4 regions of the Ruegeria sp. CJ2 genome follow, and region 3 is predicted to be linked to each of the others. Evidence: riboswitches for the same ligand, from Rfam matches in the RefSeq annotation. Region 3 holds a riboswitch; each other region holds the start of a gene.
The links. A riboswitch is a leader RNA that binds a small molecule or an ion and turns the genes downstream of it on or off. The one in region 3 is predicted to bind cobalamin.
Positions count from the first base shown of each region.

Region 1: another riboswitch for cobalamin. It lies ahead of ACR0MS_RS07665 (aromatic ring-hydroxylating oxygenase subunit alpha); the one in region 3 lies ahead of ACR0MS_RS13930 (hypothetical protein).
Region 2: another riboswitch for cobalamin. It lies ahead of ACR0MS_RS13045 (DUF1636 family protein); the one in region 3 lies ahead of ACR0MS_RS13930 (hypothetical protein).
Region 4: another riboswitch for cobalamin. It lies ahead of ACR0MS_RS01665 (DUF1636 family protein); the one in region 3 lies ahead of ACR0MS_RS13930 (hypothetical protein).

Region 1 is NZ_JBQFQF010000004.1:211,420-216,478, forward strand. Features, by position in the region: gene ACR0MS_RS07660 (FAD-binding oxidoreductase) at 1-983, opposite strand, end outside; gene ACR0MS_RS07665 (aromatic ring-hydroxylating oxygenase subunit alpha) at 988-2,244, opposite strand; cobalamin riboswitch at 2,328-2,531, opposite strand; gene xrtT (exosortase T) at 2,796-4,250, shown strand; gene ACR0MS_RS07675 (VIT and vWA domain-containing protein) at 4,247-5,059, shown strand, end outside.
Region 2 is NZ_JBQFQF010000008.1:89,255-94,313, forward strand. Features, by position in the region: gene ACR0MS_RS13025 (zinc ABC transporter substrate-binding protein) at 1-184, opposite strand, end outside; gene ACR0MS_RS13030 (transcriptional repressor) at 241-753, shown strand; gene ACR0MS_RS13035 (ATP-binding cassette domain-containing protein) at 756-1,487, shown strand; gene ACR0MS_RS13040 (iron chelate uptake ABC transporter family permease subunit) at 1,487-2,284, shown strand; cobalamin riboswitch at 2,380-2,585, shown strand; gene ACR0MS_RS13045 (DUF1636 family protein) at 2,687-3,043, shown strand; gene ACR0MS_RS13050 (ABC transporter ATP-binding protein) at 3,040-3,831, shown strand; gene ACR0MS_RS13055 (ABC transporter substrate-binding protein) at 3,844-4,791, shown strand; gene ACR0MS_RS13060 (FecCD family ABC transporter permease) at 4,835-5,059, shown strand, end outside.
Region 3 is NZ_JBQFQF010000009.1:45,948-51,006, reverse strand. Features, by position in the region: gene ACR0MS_RS13940 (DNA polymerase III subunit gamma/tau) at 209-1,969, opposite strand; gene ACR0MS_RS13935 (protein-tyrosine phosphatase family protein) at 2,130-2,636, shown strand; gene ACR0MS_RS13930 (hypothetical protein) at 2,639-3,046, opposite strand; cobalamin riboswitch at 3,130-3,352, opposite strand; gene ACR0MS_RS13925 (alpha/beta hydrolase family protein) at 3,491-4,351, shown strand; RNA gene ffs (signal recognition particle sRNA small type) at 4,375-4,473, opposite strand; gene ACR0MS_RS13915 (bifunctional 2',3'-cyclic-nucleotide 2'-phosphodiesterase/3'-nucleotidase) at 4,513-5,059, opposite strand, start outside.
Region 4 is NZ_JBQFQF010000001.1:336,588-341,646, reverse strand. Features, by position in the region: gene ACR0MS_RS01675 (NAD(P)-dependent oxidoreductase) at 68-1,075, opposite strand; gene ACR0MS_RS01670 (LysR family transcriptional regulator) at 1,117-2,001, shown strand; cobalamin riboswitch at 2,074-2,279, shown strand; gene ACR0MS_RS01665 (DUF1636 family protein) at 2,365-2,754, shown strand; gene cobW (cobalamin biosynthesis protein CobW) at 2,751-3,806, shown strand; gene cobN (cobaltochelatase subunit CobN) at 3,810-5,059, shown strand, end outside.

The DNA of each region.
Region 1 (5,059 bases), on a different contig from region 3:
ATGTGAACATCACCAGAGGTTTTCTTGACCTTGCAGGTCCCGCAGACGCCGAAGGTGCAGCCTGACGGGATGTTCAGGCCGACCGAACGCGCCGCGGCCAGAACCGTATCGGTTTCGGCAACCTTGGCGGTCACACCTGACGCGGCAAAGAGGATCTCGGCGCTGCTACCATCGTCTGGGATGACATCATCCAGATCGGGCTGATCTGCCTCGGTCTCAATAGGGGCACCAAAGCTTTCCTGATGGTAGTGGTCCATGTCAAAGCCCAGACCGGCAAGCGCATCGCGCACGGCTTGCATGAACGGTTCAGGCCCACAGCAATAGACCTCACGATCCAGGTAATCGGGCGCCATAAGGCCCAACATCAGCTGGTTGAACTGCCCTTGATAGCCGGTCCAGGGGCGGTAGGGGTCGGCCTCTTCGATCACGAATTTCAGGTCCAGACCATCAGTCCGGCTGGCCATTTGCTCCAGCCGTTGCCGAAAGATGATCTCGGACGGGCGTTTGGCGCAGTTGATGAACACGATGTCGAGATCGCGCCCCTCATCCCACATGCAGGTGGTCATCGACATCATCGGGGTAACGCCTGACCCGGCCGAGATAAACAGGTATTTGCGCGCCCGGCTTTCGGCATTGGTGAACAGCCCCGCCGGGCCGATGGCTTTCAGCCGCGCACCGGGTTTCAGGTTGTCCAGCATCCAACGCGTACCAATACTGTCGGGCTGCGCCTTGGCCGTGATGGTGATCGTACGGGGCCGCGAGGGTGAGGACGAGATCGTATAGGTCCGGTGCACCACCCCGCCCGGCTGACCGGGTGCGGGAATTTCCAGCGTCAGGAACTGCCCCGGCTGATAGGCGAACATCGCCCCCGAGGGCGCGCGGAACGTAAAACTGGCCGTATTCGGCATCTCGGGCACGACCGAGACACATTCCAGCATCTCGCCATCTTCCCAGGTGCGGGCCATGGGGCTGAGGTCATTCATGGCGTTACTCCGCGGCGATGGTGTCGGGGCTCAGGCGCGCCGACAGGGTGTTGCAGTACCAATCGACGAATTGCAGCACGCCGGATTCCTGCGTTGGCGAATAGGGGCCGGGCACATAGGCGGGGCTGTTGATGCCCTGCTGGTTGTCCTCGACCACACGACGGTCTTCGTCATTGGTGGCCATCCAGACCTCGGTCAGGCGCTTGAGGTCGTAATCCACGCCTTCAACCGCATCTTTGTGGACCAGCCATTTTGTCGTGACCTCGGATTCGGTCGGGCTGATCGGCGTGACCCGGAACACGATCGAGTGGTCGGGCAAAAAGTGGTTCCAGGTTGTCGGATAGTGGAATTGGAGCAGCGCACCCGCATCGGCAAAAGGCACCCGCCCCAGCCACCGGCGCACGGCGGTCTTGCCATCCATCGTATAGCTTTCGGCACCCTCTTTCAGCGGCATCCGCGCCACGCGGTACTGCCCTTCCGCGCTAAGCTGGAAGTTGGACGGAATCCCGCCCGCCTCGCAACGGTCGAAATGGGCCTGCAGGTGGGCCGGGGTCTCACCCCCTTCGCCAATACCGGTGACGCTGGGATCGTCGGGATAGGTTCGGCACAGCGCCGGGTGGTTACCGCCGCAGTGATAGCATTCGCGGTTGTTTTCCCAGACCAGCTTCCAGTTGCCATTCTCGACGATCGAGCTTTCAAAGGCCATTTTCGCATTGCCCAGATCATGCGGCTCAAGATAGGGACGCGCGACTTCGGCAAAGGTCTCAAAGTCAGGGGCATCCTCTGCCAGACAGATATAGACCAGCCCGGCCAGCTCGCGGCAATGCACGGTCTTTAGCCCATGTTTCGACGGGTCGAAATCCGGCCCCATGTCGCGCGCCCACAAGAGCGAGCCGTCCAACTCATAGGTCCATTGATGATAGGGGCACACCAGCTTGGGCGCATTGCCTTTGGCGGCTTTGCAAATGACCGAGCCGCGATGACGGCAGGTGTTGTGAAAGGCGCGGATCTGACCATCGGCCCCGCGCACGATGATCACGCGATAGGCGCCCACATTATAGGTGACGTAATCGCCCGATTTCACCAGTTCACAGGCGGGAATGGCAAACAACCATTCGCGGTAGTGAATGGCGTCGAGATCGGCCTGAAAAATCGCAGGGTCGGTATAAAACGCCTGCTCCAACGCATGGGTTGGATTTCGTCGCGCCAACAGGCTTTGAATGCTGTTCACTTCTGGCTCTCCTGCCGCACCGTGCGGCATTTCTTGGGCGAATGACACAGGAGAGCCGCCCGGAACCGTGCGAGGATCACGTCCGAAACCAAAGCCCCCCACCGCCACCCGCGGTTTGGCATATCTGCGAGGCTGGTTTCCGGACTCGGAAGGGGCTTGCGCCCGTTTTCGACACCTTCCCGGGATCCTCCTCCCAGTGGTTGATTGCCGAACCTGACCTTCTTTACCGTTGCGGGGGCAGTGCCGGATTTACACCGGCTTCCCAATTCTCCGCAGCCTGAGAATCAGACGGCGGCACCTCTTGCGGGCAAAATATTTCAGCACCGATCTGGCGCTGAAATACTTGCGACCTTTCCAGTTGCAAAACAGACATCCAGACACGCGGGCGAAATCTGATTGCGGCACTTGTATCGCCATCGGTACGGTCGATGGTTCGAAGGTCAAAGCCCGTTCGTTTTCAATATGATATTGGGCTTCAAGCCTTGCCGCGCGTTCAGTCTTTTCTTCGGTGCCCGGCATCTCATCAAAATCTGCACATGTTGGGCAGGGGAACTGCGCAATCACCGCCCAAAACTGGCGGCATGAAACACGCAATCTCAGACATATTTTTATGGTGCGCCTTTGCGACCGCATCCGCAATTCTGGCCGCTCAGCCCCTGCTCTGGCTGGTCCAAAGCTGGGTTAGCCCGGCCTACGACTCTTACGGATATATCTACATTCTGCTGATCGTCGGGCTGAGCGGCCTGAGCCTGATAAGCGGCCCACCGACAAAGCCAGGCACTCAGGTCCCGGTGATCGGCTTGCTGTTGCTCTCCGCACTCATCCGGCTGCTGGGGCAGGTTCTTGCGGTCAATATCCTGAGCGCGCTTGCGCTTGCTCTGGATGTATTTGCGCTGGTTGGTCTGTTGCGGCTGGATCGGCGGCCGTTTGCGCTGTCGCCGTTCTGGATGGCCGTTCTGTTCCTGTTTTCCTTGCCAACGGAAATGGTCCTTCAGCGCACGATCGGATTTCCGCTGCAAATGATCTCGGCAGAGTTGTCCTGCCACATGCTTGGGGTTTTTTATCCGGGCGTTGTCTGTGACGGCGTGCGGATCACCCTGGAGCAAAAGGACATTCTTGTGGACCTGCCCTGTTCCGGGGCTTCGGGTCTTTTGCTGTCCATGGCCTTTGTGGTCACGCAAAACGCCGTCATGCGCCCGCGCTGGCATATCAGCGGCCTCAGCCTGTTGGCCGTGATCGGAAGTGCCGCGCTGGGCAACAGCCTGCGCATTTCCCTGTTGGCGGCGGGTCTTGTGCATGATCTGGATGTGATGGCCGAACCTTGGCACACGCTGATCGGTCTGGTCACACTGGGCCTGACGGTTGCACCCTTTGCCCTATTCTATCGGCCCCGCCCAAAAGGGGCGCGCCGTGCATTTTTGCGGCGACAACCGATGTCCCTGCCCAAGCCCATCAAAGCAATAGTGGGTCTTGCCTGTTTGATCGGCAGTGTCGCCATCGTGTCGCTAAAGGCCGACCCGGTGGATGTGTCGGGCAGTGTTATGGCACCACCATTGCCTGCGCAGATTCACGGTCACGTGGCCCGAAACGTGCCGCTGACCAAGATGGAAGCGGTCTATTTCGAAGCCTATGGCGGACAAGCGCAGAAGGCACAATTTGGTCCCTTGGGATTGAATGTGGTCAGCACCCGCGCACCGCTGCGCCATCTTCATGCACCCGAGATTTGTCTGCGGGGTCTGGGATACACGGTGCGGTTCCTCGGCACCCGTTATGACGGCATCCCCAGCGCCTATTACAAGGCCACCGGACCGGATGGGAACGCCTGGCTGGTGGCGGTTAGCTATGTCTCGCAAGGGGGGCAGGTCACCCCCAGCGTGGGCGAGGCGATCTGGCGCTGGATGAACGGATCCGGCGGCACCTGGAGCAGCGTGCAACGGATCACCCCGTGGACCCTGGACACCCAACTGCGCAGCGCGCTGGACGCCGCGGCGATCGCGGCCCTCGACATTCAAACCATCAAAGGAACGGACATATGATACGCCAGATTGCTATTCTCTTTATCTCATTACCCGCGCTATGGACTGGCTCTGCTTACGCGCAAGAGCAGGACGACATCGCGGGACGGCTGGTTGCAACAGGCAGTGCGGGCCAGTTGGACCTGCCGATGCTGAAATCTGACCTCAAGGTCGATATTCAGGGCGACATGGCGACGGTTCAGGTTCGGCAGGAATTCGTAAACCCTTCGGACCAACCGATGTCGGCGGAATACCTGTTCCCGCTCAACCAGAAGGCTGCGGTTTTTGCGATGCAGATGCAGGTCGGCGACGAGGTGGTCGAGGCACAGATCCAGCGCAAACATGAAGCCGAAGAGACGTTCGAACAGGCCAAACAAGACGGAAAAGCCGCAGCGCTTCTGACCCAGCACAGACCCAATATGTTCACGCAGTCAGTTGCCAACCTGATGCCGGGGCAGCCGATCACGGTGACCCTAAGTTATGTGCAGCCTGTTCCAAAGATAGATGACGCCTATGAGCTGGTCCTGCCGCTGGTCGTTGGGCCGCGCTATCAAGGGGCGCTGAATTCTGACCGGGGGTCGGATACCGCGACGCTGGCCGAGTTTACCGAGGATGCCCCTGCCCCGGAACAGGTGCACGAAATCAACGGCTGGCAGGTGTCTGAATTGCCAGCATATCCACCGGTGTTCGGGCTGACCCTTTCCGACACCATAGACCCTGCCCGCGTCTCGCTGGACCTGAACCTAAGCGCGGCTGTTCCTGTCTCTGCCCTGACAAGCGCCACGCATGACCTGCAGGTCACCCAGTCTGGCGACACGATCAGCGCCGTG
Region 2 (5,059 bases), on a different contig from region 3:
GGTTGTATTCATGCGGCGATGCCCCAGGAGCAATGATCAGGTCCGGCGTTCCGACACCTTGCATTACCCGCGCAACAAGCGAGTGAACCGGCGCGATATCGACCGCAACATTGGGGACATCGGCCATGGCCGTCCCGCCCATGAATGCAGCGGTAAGAGTTAGTGGAACAAGCTTTCTGGACATCAGGCCCTCGATGTGATTTTATAACATTGCGAGCGATATACATGATATGGAATAACATGACAAGTGATACGCAACCCGCAATGACCGAGGATACGGCCCCGGTTGGGTTCCAAAAGCATGACCACAAGACTTGTGTCGAAACCGGGCTCTCGGCAGCGGAAAACCGATGCAAAGAAGAAGGCCTGCGTCTGACACCCGTCCGTCGCAAGGTTTTGGAGATGTTGTTGCAAGAACATCGGGCGCTGGGCGCTTACACGATTCTCGACCGCTTGCGCGAAGAAGGCTTTGGGTCGCAGCCACCGGTGGCCTATCGCGCGCTCGACTTTCTTGTCCAGAACGGGTTCGTGCACAAGATCGAGCGACTGAATGCGTTTGTTGCCTGTTCCCACCCGGGGGCCTCTCATTCGCCAGCTTTTATGATCTGCCGAAAATGCGACGCCGTGGCCGAGGCGCAATCCACGCCGGCCAAAGGCGTTCTCGGGGCAGCGGCGCGTGCGGCGGGTTTCGAAATCGAACGAACGGTTGTAGAAGCCGAGGGGCTTTGCCCCGACTGCACCGAAAAGGCGTAGAAATGACCCTGATCACTGTTGAAAAACTTAGCGTACGGTATGGTGCGAATACCGTTCTGCACAATGTGGATATGGCGATCGAAGCCGGTGAGATTGTCACCATCGTTGGCCCGAACGGTTCAGGTAAGACCAGTCTGCTCAGGGCCATTATCGGCGCGACCAATCCCTCTGCTGGCAAGGTTTCCCTGAAGCCGGGGCTGAAAATTGGCTATGTGCCACAGAAACTGCATGTCGATCCGACATTGCCGATCTCGGTGTCACGGTTCATGCGCCTGACTCACCGCGTTTCGCAAGGTGACTGCGCCAAAGCGCTGGAAGCGGCAGGGGTCCCGGATCTGTTAAAGCGCCAAATGTCACAGTTGTCAGGGGGGCAGTTCCAGCGCGTGCTGCTGGCACGGGCTCTGATCAATCGTCCTGACATCCTTTTGCTGGATGAAGCCACGCAAGGTCTCGACCAGCGGGGCTCGGCCAGTTTTTACCAGCAGATCGAGTCGGTGAGACGGGAAAGCGGTTGCGCCATTCTGATGATCAGCCACGAGTTGCACGTTGTTATGAGCGCATCGGACAGGGTGATCTGCCTCAACGGTCATGTCTGCTGCGAGGGGTCGCCTGCCGTTGTTGCGTCGGCACCGGAATACCGCGCCTTGTTCGGAACCGGAACGGGCGGCGCACTTGCCCTTTATCGTCACGAACATGATCACCACCACGACCACTCTCACGAAGCGGCAGAATAATGCTTGATGATTTTATGACGCGGGCAACGCTCGCCGGTATTGGCGTGGCCTTTGCAGCCGCCCCCCTTGGGTGTTTTGTGGTCTGGCGGCGCATGGCGTATTTCGGGGATGCAACGGCGCATGCCGCGATCCTTGGGGTTGCCCTGTCTCTGGCGTTCCAGATGTCAATCTTTCTGGGCGCGCTGGTTGTTGCGCTTATTATGGCGCTGGCCGTCACCATGCTGTCTGGTCGCGGATATGCCATGGATACGCTTCTGGGTGTCATGGCGCATTCGTCGCTTGCCTTTGGCCTTGTCGCCGTGTCGTTTTTGTCCGGCATTCGCATCGACCTGATGGCCTATCTTTTTGGTGACATTCTGTCTGTTTCACGCGCCGATCTTGTCGTGATCTGGGGTGGAGCCGCGCTGGTTGTCGCGTTGATCGTATGGCGCTGGTCGCAACTGCTGACGGCTACGCTGAACGAGGAATTGGCCTACGCCACCGGGTTCGACCCCAAGCGCGAACAGTTGATCCTGACTTTGTCTTTGGCCGTTACGGTTGCCGTCGCGATCAAGGTGGTCGGCGTGTTGCTCATCGCTGCGATGCTGATCATCCCAGCAGCGGCCGCACGCAGCCTTGCGCGATCCCCGGAAACGATGGCGTTGATTGCAGCGGCAATTGGGGCTTTCTCGGCTGTTGCGGGACTGCGAGCAGCTTATGTGTTCGACACACCGGCGGGCCCTTCGATCGTCTGCGTGGCTGCAGTGTTGTTTGCCGGTTTCAGTCTTTTCGGTTGGAGGTCGCGAAGCGGGGTGTAATACCGCAAAGCTTTGGACTTATCTTGCCGGGCATTGCGTGTTTCGAAAACTGAGTGGCCCCCACAACAATGTCGTTGACCTGACATGTGATCTGGGGCACTCGTTCGGATGATGGTTCCCGATGGTGCGCCCAAGGGATGAAAAGGGAATACGGTGCGGCTGCCTTTTGGCGCCCAGTCCGTGACTGCCCCCGCAACTGTAAGCGGTGAGCGACGCCTACGACCCACTGGCCCAAGTGCCGGGAAGGATGGCCAAGCATTGACCCGCAAGTCAGGAGACCTGCCATCAAGTGTTAACCAACCCGGGGCGGGGCGTCCTGGAAGGAGGCTTTGATGACACGAAGACATCGTGTTTACATTTCCGGCACCTTCCGCCCGCGCTTTGAAGCAGGCGGAGGAAACTGTGCCATCAACGCCTGACCATTTTCTTCTGATCTGCAAAACGTGCAAAGGCGAAGCCCGCGCGCAGGACTTGTCGGACGCCTTGTCAGACTGTTTGCCCGATGGTTTTGCTATTCGCACCGTCGATTGCATGGCCGGATGCGCGCGGCCTGTGACTGTCGGGTTCCAGGCAATCGACAAAGCGCAGTATCTATTTGGCGATATTCAGGACGCGCAGGATATTCAGGCGCTGATTGACTTTGCCCGCCAATACAAAGACAGCGCGGATGGCTGGACCAATGCAACCGAGCGTCCTGAACCACTGTTTACAAAAACACTGTCTCGTATGCCCCGCCTTGAAAAAGGGGGGTGCTTGTGACCAACCCGGCTATTTTGGCGGTGCGCGATCTGACGCATCAGGTACTCAGCGGCGATGTCCTGTTGCAGGAGGTCTCTTTCACCCTATGCGAAGGAGCGATCCTTGCCATTGCCGGGCCCAACGGGGCGGGCAAGACAACATTGTTGAACCTGTTATGCGGTGCACACGACGTCGGCCAAGGTGATGTTCTGGTCAATGGCCGCAGTCTGAAACGGATGTCCGCCCGAGATCGGGCCCGGACGATTGCCGTGGTCAGCCAGCAGGAGTTTCCTGATGGCAGGCTGCTGCTGCGGGATTATGTGGCGCTGGGCCAGATCCCGATCCGCGCCGACCGATCCGCGGATGAACACGCTGCGGATCTGGTCAGAATCCTGAACCTCACCGGGCTCAGTGCTTTGGCCGACAAAAAGATGGCCGTTCTGTCCGGGGGGGAACGTCAACGTGCGCATATCGCTCGCGCTCTGGCTCAGAATCCTACGCTTTTGTTTCTGGACGAACCCACCAACCATCTGGACCCGGATACGAAGGGGCGGATGCTGTCGCTGGTCGCCGAGCTGGGCATCACCGTGGTGATGATCCTGCATGATCTGGTGATGATCCCAGAATTTGCCACGCATGTGGCGCTGATGAAAGACACCCGGCTGACCGGTTTTGGGCTGGTGGCTGACGTGCTGACCCCGGACAGGGTCCGCGACACGTTTGGCGTCGATTACCTGTGCTTTCACCACGAAGGCCGCGTGATCCCGGCGCTGGATATCCGAAAAACCTCGATCACATCTTATGAATAGGATTATTTCTGAATGACAAAGCTCTTGTCTCTGGCACTGGCCACTGTTTTGGCAGGTGGTGCCGCCGCGCACGAAGTCACGGTAGATAACTGCGGTGCGCCTCTGGTGTTTGACACCCAGCCCGAGCGTCTGGTTGTGCATGACATGAACATGACCGACATGGCGTTTGCGCTGGGTCTTCAGGACAAGATCGTTGGTCTGACCGGCATCACCGGCTGGTACAAGACCAGCCCCGAGTTTGAGACGCTGCGCGGTGGCATCCCCGAGCTGGCGCCGAAATACCCAACTGTTGAAAATCTGGTCGCGGTAGAGCCGGACCTGTTCTTTGCCGGTTGGTATTATGGGATGAAACCCGGTGGCGACGTGACCCCCGACACGCTGGAACCCTTTGGTATCAAGACAATGATCCTGACGGAAAGTTGCGTGCATCTGGACAAGGATCGCCCCGAGGCCAGCATGGACCTGCTGTTTGACGACGTTCTGCGTCTGGGCACCGTCATGCATGTCGAAGACAAGGCCGAGGCTCTGGTTTCCGGCTGGAAAGAGGAACTGGCCGAGATCGAAGCGCAAACCGCTGATCTGGACAAGCCGCGCGTGTTCCTGCTGGACGGCCCCGCCGATGCGCCCTTTACCGCTGGTAAATTTGCCATCCCCGACGCGATGATCGCCGCAGCCGGTGGTGAGAACGTCACCCATGACATGGACACCAGTTGGGGCCGCACCTCGTGGGAGGCCGTTGCTGCCGCGAACCCTGAATTTCTGGTGCTGCTGGACTATCAGACCGGCAACGGTGCGGAAGACACGTTCAGGTTCCTGCAGGAACACCCCGTGATGTCACAGACCGACGCCGTGAAGAACGCGCGTTGGATCGGTCTGCGATACGAAGAACTGACGCCAGGGCCCGCAAATATAGAGGCGATCTCGAAAATGGCCAAGGCGATGCATCCGGGCCTGAACTAATATGGGCCGATTTGGTCTGACACTCTTGTTGGGGGAGGTCGTCGTGGTCGCCCTCTTGCTGGTTTCAACCATCTACGGCACAACGCAAATCCCGGTCGCTGTTGCGTTTGATGCGGTCAAGCTGGGCACCGGGATGGCGGATGGCGACATGTCACCGCTGCACCGCATTGTCTTTGACCTGCGCTTGCCGCGCGCGTTGTTTGCGGCCGTGATCGGTGCCGGGCTTGGCGTTGTTGGCGTGGTGCTTCAGACCACAACACGCAACGAC
Region 3 (5,059 bases):
GCCTAAATACGGGCGGCACCCGCGCGGCACAAGGGCCGGAGGGCTCCCGCCCGTCGTCAAGGTCTTTGGCAAGACCTTTCCTCCCGTTGGGCCCGGCAGCGCGGGCCCAGCCCGCGCTGCCGGGCCCAAGTCCGCTCAGGGGTGTCGGCGTAAGCCGATGGCCCGTGGCGGGCGCGGGAGCATTTCGGGCGTTTCTTTCGTGAAGGGTTCAGTCCTCTTCGAACGGGTCCCATTCGTCTTCAACTTCGGGCAAGGCTTCGGTTTCGACCTTTGCGGCGCGTTCCTGGGGCGTTTCGATCCTTTTGATTCGGGCCTTGGGGAAGTGTTCCAGCACCGCCTGAACCAGCGGATGCTGCTCGGCCTCAGCGCGCAGTGCGAGGTCGGCCGCGTCCCTGACTTCGGCGATTGTCGCCGTTTCGCCATCCGATACGACCGATACCGCCCAGCGATTTCCGGTCCAGCGTTGCAGTGCCGACCCCAGCCTTTGCGCCAAATCCGTCGGCGCGTTGTCGGTCGGAGTAAACTCGATCCGCCCCGGCTGGTACGAAACCAGACGTACACCGTTTTCAACCTCGACCAGTAGTTTCACATCGCGGTTTGTGCGGATCAGTTCAACCACGTGTTCGAATGTCGGATACCGGGCCAATGCGGTCTGTGCGTCCCGCGCCAAAGCCGCGCTAGGTGCACCCGCGCCGCCACCCGCTGGTGCCGCGTAAGACTGTGCCGCTGGCGCATGTGCCTGAACGGTGCCGTGTGTCGGCGTGGGCACTCCGCCGCCGGGTCCGCCGTTCGGGGCAGGGGGTGGCGCGTCCTGAAGACGTCTGATCAGATCTTCCGGGGTGGGAAGGTCAGCGACATGGGTTAGCCGGATAATAGCCATTTCAGCCGACATCATGGCATTGGGCGCGGCTGAAACCTCTTCAAGCGCTTTCAGCAGCATTTGCCACATCCGGGTCAGAATGCGCATCGGCAGGGCTTCGGCCATCTGAACGCCCCGCGCGCGTTCGTCAGGTGAGACTGTTGGGTCTTCGGCAGCGTCCGGCGTTATTTTGACCACCGAGACCCAATGTGTGATCTCGGCCAGATCGCGCAGCACGGCCAGCGGGTCGGCACCTTCGGCATATTGCCCACCCAGTTCCGTCAATGCCGCGGCGGTATCGCCCCGCAGGATCATGTCCATCAGGTCCAGCACCCGCCCGCGATCAGCCAATCCCAGCATGGCCCGCACCTGATCGGCGCTGGTTTCCCCGGCACCGTGCGAAATAGCCTGATCCAGCAGCGAGGTCGCATCCCGGGCCGAACCTTCCGCCGCGCGGGTGATCAGCGCCAGAGCATCCTCGGCGATCTGAGCGTTCTCGGCAGTTGCGATCTTTTTCAGCAGGCCGATCATGTCCTCGGGTTCGATCCGGCGCAGGTCGAAGCGCTGGCACCGGGACAGGACCGTCACCGGAACCTTGCGGATCTCGGTAGTGGCAAAGATGAACTTCACATGCGCGGGGGGTTCTTCAAGGGTTTTGAGCAAGGCGTTGAACGCGCTGTTCGACAACATGTGAACTTCGTCGATGATATAGATCTTGTAGCGCGCACTGGCGGCGCGATAGCGGACGCTTTCGATGATCTCGCGAATGTCGTTCACACCGGTGCGGCTTGCCGCGTCCATCTCCATCACGTCGACATGGCGGCCTTCCATGATGGCCACACAGTGTTCGCACTGGCCGCAGGGTTCGATCGTGGCTTTGCCCTCGCCGTCTGGTCCGATGCAGTTCATGCCCTTGGCGATGATCCGCGCCGTGGTGGTTTTGCCGGTGCCGCGAATGCCGGTCATGACAAAGGCCTGCGCAATCCGATCGGCCTCGAATGCGTTTTTCAGCGTGCGCACCATCGCGTCCTGGCCCACGAGGTCAGCAAATGTTTCAGGACGGTATTTACGGGCGAGGACCTGATAGGCGGGGCTTGGAGTTTCGGTCATGTCTGCTCTGTCGGATTCGTATCAGCTTCGCAGCGTAGTGACCCCTGCCGCCTACGTCCACCGCAGGGAGCGATGAAATTCGATTTGGAATACCGGGGCGCATTGGATACAGGTTCGGCTGGGCGGGTATCGGCTTGCCCGGCCTTCTCATTCGGGCGGGGTGTGCAACTTGGACAGGTTTGAAATTCACTCTATTCCGGTTCGGTCCGGTCTATTGGGTTTGGCGCAGGTGCCTGGGCGATACGGGGATTATGCCGGAGACCTTGAGCGGATCATGCAATGGCGCCCGACCCTGGTGATTTCGATGACCACGTCCAGCGAGTTGGAAGCCGCAGAAGCGCACCATCTCGGGCGCGACCTGCAGAGCCGCGCAATCACCTGGCTTCATCTTCCGGTGCAGGATTTTGGCGCTCCGACCTCGAAAATACGGTCTGACTGGCCAGCCGTCAGTAAGGATGTACATTGTGTCCTGTCTGACGGTGGGCGGGTCTTGGTCCATTGCCGGGGCGGATGCGGGCGGTCTGGTATGATTGTGTTGCGCGTGCTGGTCGAAGGCGGCGAAACCCCGGATAAGGCGCTGCGCCGGTTGCGCGCGGTCCGGCCATGCGCGGTTGAAACCGACGCGCAGATGGCCTGGGCTACGGCGCCGGCATCAACCGAGTCCTGACCTCAGACCATGGCGGGTTGCGGGCTGCCTGTTGCGGGACGCTGGCCCAAAGTCGTGACTTCGAGCATGGCACAAGGCACTTCGGACAGCGCTCCGGTTGGCATGGCGGACAAATCTGTCCCGAACATCATGTCGGCGTAATCGTCCAACTTTGTTGTCGGGGTTTCCGGGGCCGTTCCGCAAAATACCCTGATCTGAGTTGAATGGGCGCGAAACCGTGCGGTGCACCCTTCGGCGCAATGCGAAAGCTCTCCGCTGCCTTCGACCTCGAACGCTTTGGTTGTGACAGGCTGTGCGGTTGCCATCGCGTCCGCCATGGCACGCGCCATCCTTGCCAATGCCGGACATGGTCTGCCGGTTTTCTGACAAATCGTTGCGGAAAACTCGTGCGTTTTTGTCTTCCAGATCATTCTGCGCCCTCCGCGCGATGGACGGGGGGCATGGGTCAGGTCGCTTTATGCGGCTTTGACCTGCCCGGACACCCCGCCCGAGTTTCGGTTTCAGTTAGATGGCAGGTCTCCTGACTTGCGGGTCATCGCTTTGCCGACCTTCCCAGCCATTCGGCCAGTGGTGTTTTTGGCATTGCTTACCGCTTACAGTTGCGGGGGCAGTCGCGGCATTGGTCCGTTTCGGCATCGCCGGGTAGGACCGCACCGTGTTCCCTTTTCATCCCTTCCCGGCAATCCGGGTCGAGAACCATCACGCCATCGCTATCCGGTGAAATCGGTCCGAGTCAAGCGGTCAGTGTTGCCGGTTCCGACGCGGGGTCATCGTCGCGCTCTCTTGACTCTGCGGGTACAAGAAGGGCCGATAGAAAAGTGAACCGAAAAGTTCAGAACCATCAAGAGGACCCCATGTTGGATGGATCACAGCCAGTATTGACCGAGGATTTCTGGATATCCTCCGGATCGTCCAAACTGTCTGCGCGGCTGTACAGGCCGATGACCGATCCCCGCGTTGCGGTGGTGATCCATTGCGCAACGGGTGTTCCGCGCGACTATTATCAGAATTTTGCGCATTGGCTGGCGGCGGAAAGAGGGTATGCCTGCTTAACCTATGACTACAGTGATTTTGGGCATTCTCTGACGATCCGAATGCAGGATTCGCAGGTGACAATGGCGGATTGGGCCTTGGTCGACATGCCCGCCGCCCGCGCCGAGATGCGCCGGAGGTTCCCGGACGCGCAGCAGTGGAGCATCGGCCATTCCCTGGGCGGGATGCTGACCCCGCTTGCACCGGACGTGGCGCAGATGGACCGCATGATCTGCGTTTGCTCGGGCTTGGTGACTTTGCCGGACCATCCGTGGCCCTATCGCGCGTTGGCAACCCTGTTCTGGTACGGGCATGTGCCATTGCTGGTTAAGACATTGGGATACTTACCGGGTCGGGCAACCGGATTTGGCGCGGACTTGCCCGCGCGCGTTTACTGGCAGTGGCGTGAATGGTGTACAGCCGCCCAAAACTATCTACCGGAAATGGGAAAGACCCTTCCTGTGCCCACGTGGTCCGAACATGGTAATCCCGTCGACCTGTTCGCTGTGGCGGATGATCAGCTTGCGTCGCCCAAGTCTGTCTGGCGGCTTGCAGACCTGTACGGGCCTGACGCACGTCGGCACTTGCTGACGGCGCAGGAGTTTGGCGCAAAAGAGCTTGGTCATATCGGAGTTTTCGCACGCCGGAACGCTGCGGTCTGGCCACGTCTGATCGCAGAATGATCTTGAATAGGTCAGGGGAATGAAAGTGAGAGGTTGGACATCGACCCAAGCGGGGCTCGTTGTGGCTGCTTCCTTCCGGACCTGACCAGGTTGGCGAGGCGCTCGCCCGCGCCAACCTCTCAACGGTCGATATAGGCATTTCATTCGCGGATGACAACCCATCACAACGTCAGCCGGATCAGCAGAAAACCATCGTCATCAAGCCCAATGACTGATGGGTCATACTCCTGCAATTCAGCGATATGGCGCTGCGCCTTGGGGCCAGTTCTGAGAATCGCAAATGCCCCGGGAAGCGGTTTGAACGTGAAAGGGCGCGGCGCATCCGCCAACGGATCAGCAGGGCGGCAACCCGCGACATAATCCCGAACGATACGTTGGATCGGCAAGGCTGGTAACGGGATCTGCGACGCGGTGTCTGTAAAGGGGAAATGACCCCCTCCGTTGGCCCGATAATTGTTGAGGGCCACGACAAAGGATTGCTGATCGTCGATAAGTTGCCCGTTGAAGTAGATATCCTTTACCCGGCGGCGCGATGGGTCAGTCAATTTACCGTCAGCGTCGTACCGCGCCGGAATGCCGAGGTCGATCTGGTAGCTAAGCCCGTGCAGAACATCGAAATTGTAACCGGCGCGTCCGGGATTTCGCAGGTCGATGTGTTGACCGGAGTGCATCTGGTTGAGCACGCCGGCGGACATCTCAAGCCAGTCT
Region 4 (5,059 bases), on a different contig from region 3:
TTTCGTTCGAGATTCACCCCGCTTCCTGGCTAAGCTACATAGCGCATAAGCCAGGCAACTATCTAAATTACCGCCCCTGAGGGACAACCTCGTATCCAGGCTCTTCGGGTTCATCATCTTCCATCTCGGGCGGAAACCCGGACGCTCTGATATCCAACCCAGTCGCGTCCTCCAAACGCCGGATGATGTTCGGTGAAAGCTCCCGCTCTCCGTACCGCGCTATTGCGTCGTCAAAAATCCGGATCATCAGCGGGTTCATTTCAAGCGGAACACCGGCGCGGTCCGCGACCTCCTGAAACAGGCCGATATCCTTCTTTACAAGGTCCATTGTAAACGAAATGTCCCGTGATCCGTTCAGAATGACCTGACTTTCGGTCTCATGAACAAAGGATGTACCCGAGGAGATCTTGATCGCCTCATACGTGGTATTCAGATCCATGCCAGCCGCCTTCGCGGTGACCAATGCCTCGGCGCAGGTGATCAGATTCGCTGTGGCCAGGTAGTTTGTCAGAACCTTGAGCACCGAGGCTGAGCCGAGCTCTCCGGTGTGCAGGATGCGCCGGCCCATTGTCGTCAGAAAAGGCAGGATACGCTCGAAAGTTTCCCGGTCACAGCCCGCAAAGATCGAAATGTTGCCGGTCGCCGCGCGGTGACATCCGCCCGAAACCGGGCAATCAACCGCTGCGCCCCCTTTCCCAATGACCATTGCGCCAAGGCGCTTTACTTCGGCCTCGTCCGTGGTCGACATCTCCATCCAGATTTTTCCCGGACCGACTTCGGGTAACATTTCCTGCATCACCGCATCCGAGGCCGCCGGGGATGGCAGGCACGTGATCACCGCATCACAAACCCGCATCATTTGGGCAGGGCTTTCTGCGGCCCGCGCACCCTGGGCCACAAACTCGGCAACCAATTCAGTGTTAAGATCATGCACCGTCAGGTCGATACCGTTGCGCAAGAGCGAGCCAGACAGCTTGCCACCGACATTCCCCAGCCCAATGAAACCAACCTTCATTTTCGAATCCTCCCGACTGTATGGCGCCGAGTATTCATGGCGCTGTACAAACTCTGAAATGAATAATAACGGTAGTTTTGGTCAAAAATCTTTGGTGATAAATGGATCGCGTTCCCAACCCTGTATGGCTGCGCAGTTTCGAAGTCGCAGCGCGGCACCTGAATTTCACAACAACCGCGCAAGAGCTTGGCCTGACACAAACAGCCGTATCTTTGCACATCCGGTCGCTTGAAGCGGAACTCGGGCAACAACTGTTCACCAGAAAGGCGCGGAAACTGGAGCTGACCGAGTTGGGACAGTCCTATTCCCTGACTGTCCGCCGCGCGCTTGCGGATATTGCGCTGTCCACCAACAGCTTGTTTGGTCCGACCTCGGGTCAGACCCTGACGATCAGGGCCGCGATATCCTCTGCGACCTACTGGATAGCGGCTGAGTTGCCAGAGTTTTGCGCCCTGCATCCCGACATACCCGTCCGCCTTGTGTCTCATATCTGGAACGACACGATGGCGCCCAATGACGTGGATGTCGAAATTCGACTGGGATATGGCGACTGGCCGGATGTGACGTCAGAAAAGCTGACGACAGAAAAGCTTGTGCCGGTGCAGCGTGTGGGCGGGTCAGTACGCTACGCAAAGGATCTGCTGTCGGGCCCTTTGATACATATCCTTGGATACGAAGATAATTGGGCACGCTATTTCGAAGCGCTTGGCCTAGGCCATCCTGACCAGCCTTCCCAGTATTCCGTGGACACCACGGTGGCGGCCCTACAACTTGTGATGGCCCAAGCAGGATATGCAACTATTTTGGAGCGGTTCGCCAGAAACGCCATCGCGCAGGGCGCACCCATCGAAATTGCGGGTCCTGCGATTCCGTTTGCGCAATCTCATTACCTGATCGGAGGGTCGGGGCGCGCGCCACTTTCGGCGGCGGCTGGTCTGTTCCAAGCCTGGTTGCGCGACCGGCTGCGCACAGATGACGCTGATTGACCTCGTCAGGTCGCTTTTTCCGCGATCTTGTTTTCAACGCGGCCACCACGCTTGACAAGCCCCCTGCAGGTGCCGCATGTCCCATGCGTTGGTGTCCTCGACAGAGGATGAAAAGGGAATGTGTCAGCGGATCTTCCGTGAAACACAGCCGCCCCCGCGACCGTGACCGGAGAGGGTGCCCAAAGCCACTGGCCAGAAGGTCGGGAAGGCGGGACATCCGACAGGGCTATGCCCCGATATCCGCAAGCCGGGAGACCTGCCAGCGCCCGAAGATGTAACCGGACGGGGTGTTCCGGTGTCGGGTCCATGTCGCAACGCGTGGCCCGCATGAGACCCCGTCCCCCACAAAGAGGATTTGGGGGGATGAGAGACGTGACCGATACTGCACCAGTCGAGCTGCTGGTCTGCACCACCTGTCGCCGAGGACTGCCCGTCGAGGACGACGCGCAGCGGCCGGGCGCATTGCTGCACAAAGCCCTTGAACAGGCCGATCTGCCAGAAGGCGTGACCCTGAAAGCGGTGGAGTGCCTGTCGAATTGCGATCAGGGCTGTTCGATCGTTCTGCGCGGTGGGCCCGAACGCTGGACGTTCGTTTATGAGCACCTCAATGAAAGCGAACATGTCGACACCATTGTCGATGGTGCGACCAAGTACCTTGCGACCGAAGACGGCTTGGTCAAATGGCGCGAGCGCCCCGAACATTTCCGCAAAAACTGTGCGGCCCGCATTCCCCCGATTGGAGCCCTGAAATGAGCAATCTCGAGAAACTCCCTGTCACTGTGATCACCGGCTTTCTGGGCTCGGGCAAGACCACGCTGGTGCGCCACCTGATGCAGAACCCGCAGGGCAAGCGTCTGGCCGTCGTGGTCAATGAGTTCGGCGATGTCGGCGTGGATGGCGACATCCTGAAATCCTGCGCCATTCCCGATTGTCCTGCCGAGAATATCATGGAACTGGCGAACGGCTGCATCTGCTGCACCGTGGCCGATGACTTCATCCCCACGATCGAGGCGCTGATGGCGCTGGAGCCGCGTCCAGACCACATCCTGATCGAAACCTCGGGTCTGGCGTTGCCGAAGCCGCTGCTGAAAGCCTTCGACTGGCCCGATATCCGCTCGAAAATCACCGTGGACGGCGTGATCGCGCTGGCCGATGCCGAGGCCGTGGCCGCCGGTCGCTTTGCCCCCAATGTCGAGGCGGTGGATGCACAGCGCATGGCCGACGATTCGATCGACCACGAAACGCCCCTGTCCGAGGTGTTCGAGGATCAGATTTCCTGCGCAGACATCATCCTGCTGACCAAGCCCGATCTGGCCGGTCCCGAGGGCGTGGCCAAAGCGAAAGAGGTCATCGCCGCCGAAGCCCCTCGCCCTTTGCCCGTGGTCGAGGTCGCCGAAGGCGTGGTGGACGTGCGCGTCGTGCTGGGCCTTGAGGCCGCCGCCGAAGATGACATGGACTCGCGTCCGTCGCATCATGATGGTCACCACGATCACGAGCATGACGATTTCGAAAGCATCATCGTCGAGCTGCCCGAGCAGACCGACCCGGCCGATCTGGTCGCGAAAATCGAACGTCTGGCCAAGGAACTGAACATCCTGCGCGTCAAAGGCTATGCCGCCGTTCGAGGCAAACCGATGCGCCTGCTGGTGCAGGCTGTGGGCGCGCGCGTGCGTCATCAGTATGACCGTCCGTGGGAGCCCGGCGAAGAGCGCCGCTCGCGTCTTGTGGTGATCGCCGAGCATGACGACATCAAAGAGGCTGAAATCCGCGAAATCCTGGCGGGTGTGACCGAGGCTGCCGAGTAAGCCATGCACGTCGTCTTCCGCGAAAGCCACGGGCTCGAGGAAACCGAGACCCCAACCGATCTGGGCCAGAGCCCGGCGGATCTGGTGGTGCTGTCCTTTTCGGACAGCGACCTTGGCGCTTTCGCGGCAGGCTGGCATCGTGGCAGCGGCCCCGAGGGGCGCATGCCCACGATGCGGCTGGCCAATCTGACGGCGCTGAAACATCCCCTCTCGGTGGATACCTATGTCGAGCAGACGCTCGAAGGTGCCAAGGGCATCCTGATCCGTCTGATCGGCGGGGTGCCTTACTGGGCCTATGGCCTACAGCAGGTTCTGGCACTAGCGCAGGCCAAAGGGATCGCTCTGGCCGTTCTACCCGCCGACGGGCGCGAGGATACGCGGTTGGATGACTATTCCACCCTTCCCGTCTCGACCCTGCGCCGGTTGGCGCATCTGTGCGACACGGGCGGCGAAGTTGCGGCTCAGGCTGCTTTAGCGCAAATGGCGCTGGCCGCTGGGCTTTATGCCGGGCCGGTAATGGGTGCCAAAACCCTGCCCGAATGCGGCGCGTGGTGCCCGGATCAGGGCGTGATCCCCGTCGAAACGGCGTTCACTGGAGATGCAAAACGCATCCTTGTCACGTTTTATCGCGCCTATCTGACTTCGGCCGATACCGCTCCGGTGGCCGCGCTGATCCGCAGCCTGCGCGCGCGCGGATTTCAGGCCATGGGCGTTTTTGCCCCCTCGCTGAAAGCCCCGGCCGCCGCCGACTGGCTCAGGGAAAACATCGCAGCGCTGACCCCGTCGGCAATTATCAACGCCACCTCGTTTTCAGGCAAAGGCGCATCGGGCACGTCCCCCTTGGACGCAGCGAATGTCCCGGTGTTTCAGGTCGCACTGGCCACCTCGCGCCGCAAAGCCTGGGCCGAGGCGGAACGTGGCCTGTCCCCTGCCGATCTCGCCATGCATGTGGTCCTGCCCGAGGTGGATGGTCGGATTTCGGCAGGCATTGCGTCCTTCAAGGAGCCGGGCAAGCGTGATCCCGATCTCGAATATTCCCGTTTCGCGCACCGGGCCGAAGGTGAGCGGATCGAGGCGATCCTCGACCGCGTCAGCGGCTGGCTGAACCTGCAAGACAAACCCAAACCCGATCACGTGCCTGCGCTGATCTTGTCCACCTATCCCGGCAAAGACTGGCAGATGGCCCATGCGGTCGGCTTGGATGCGCTGGCCTCGGCCGAGGCGATGTTGTCCGACCTACAGGCCGAGGGCTA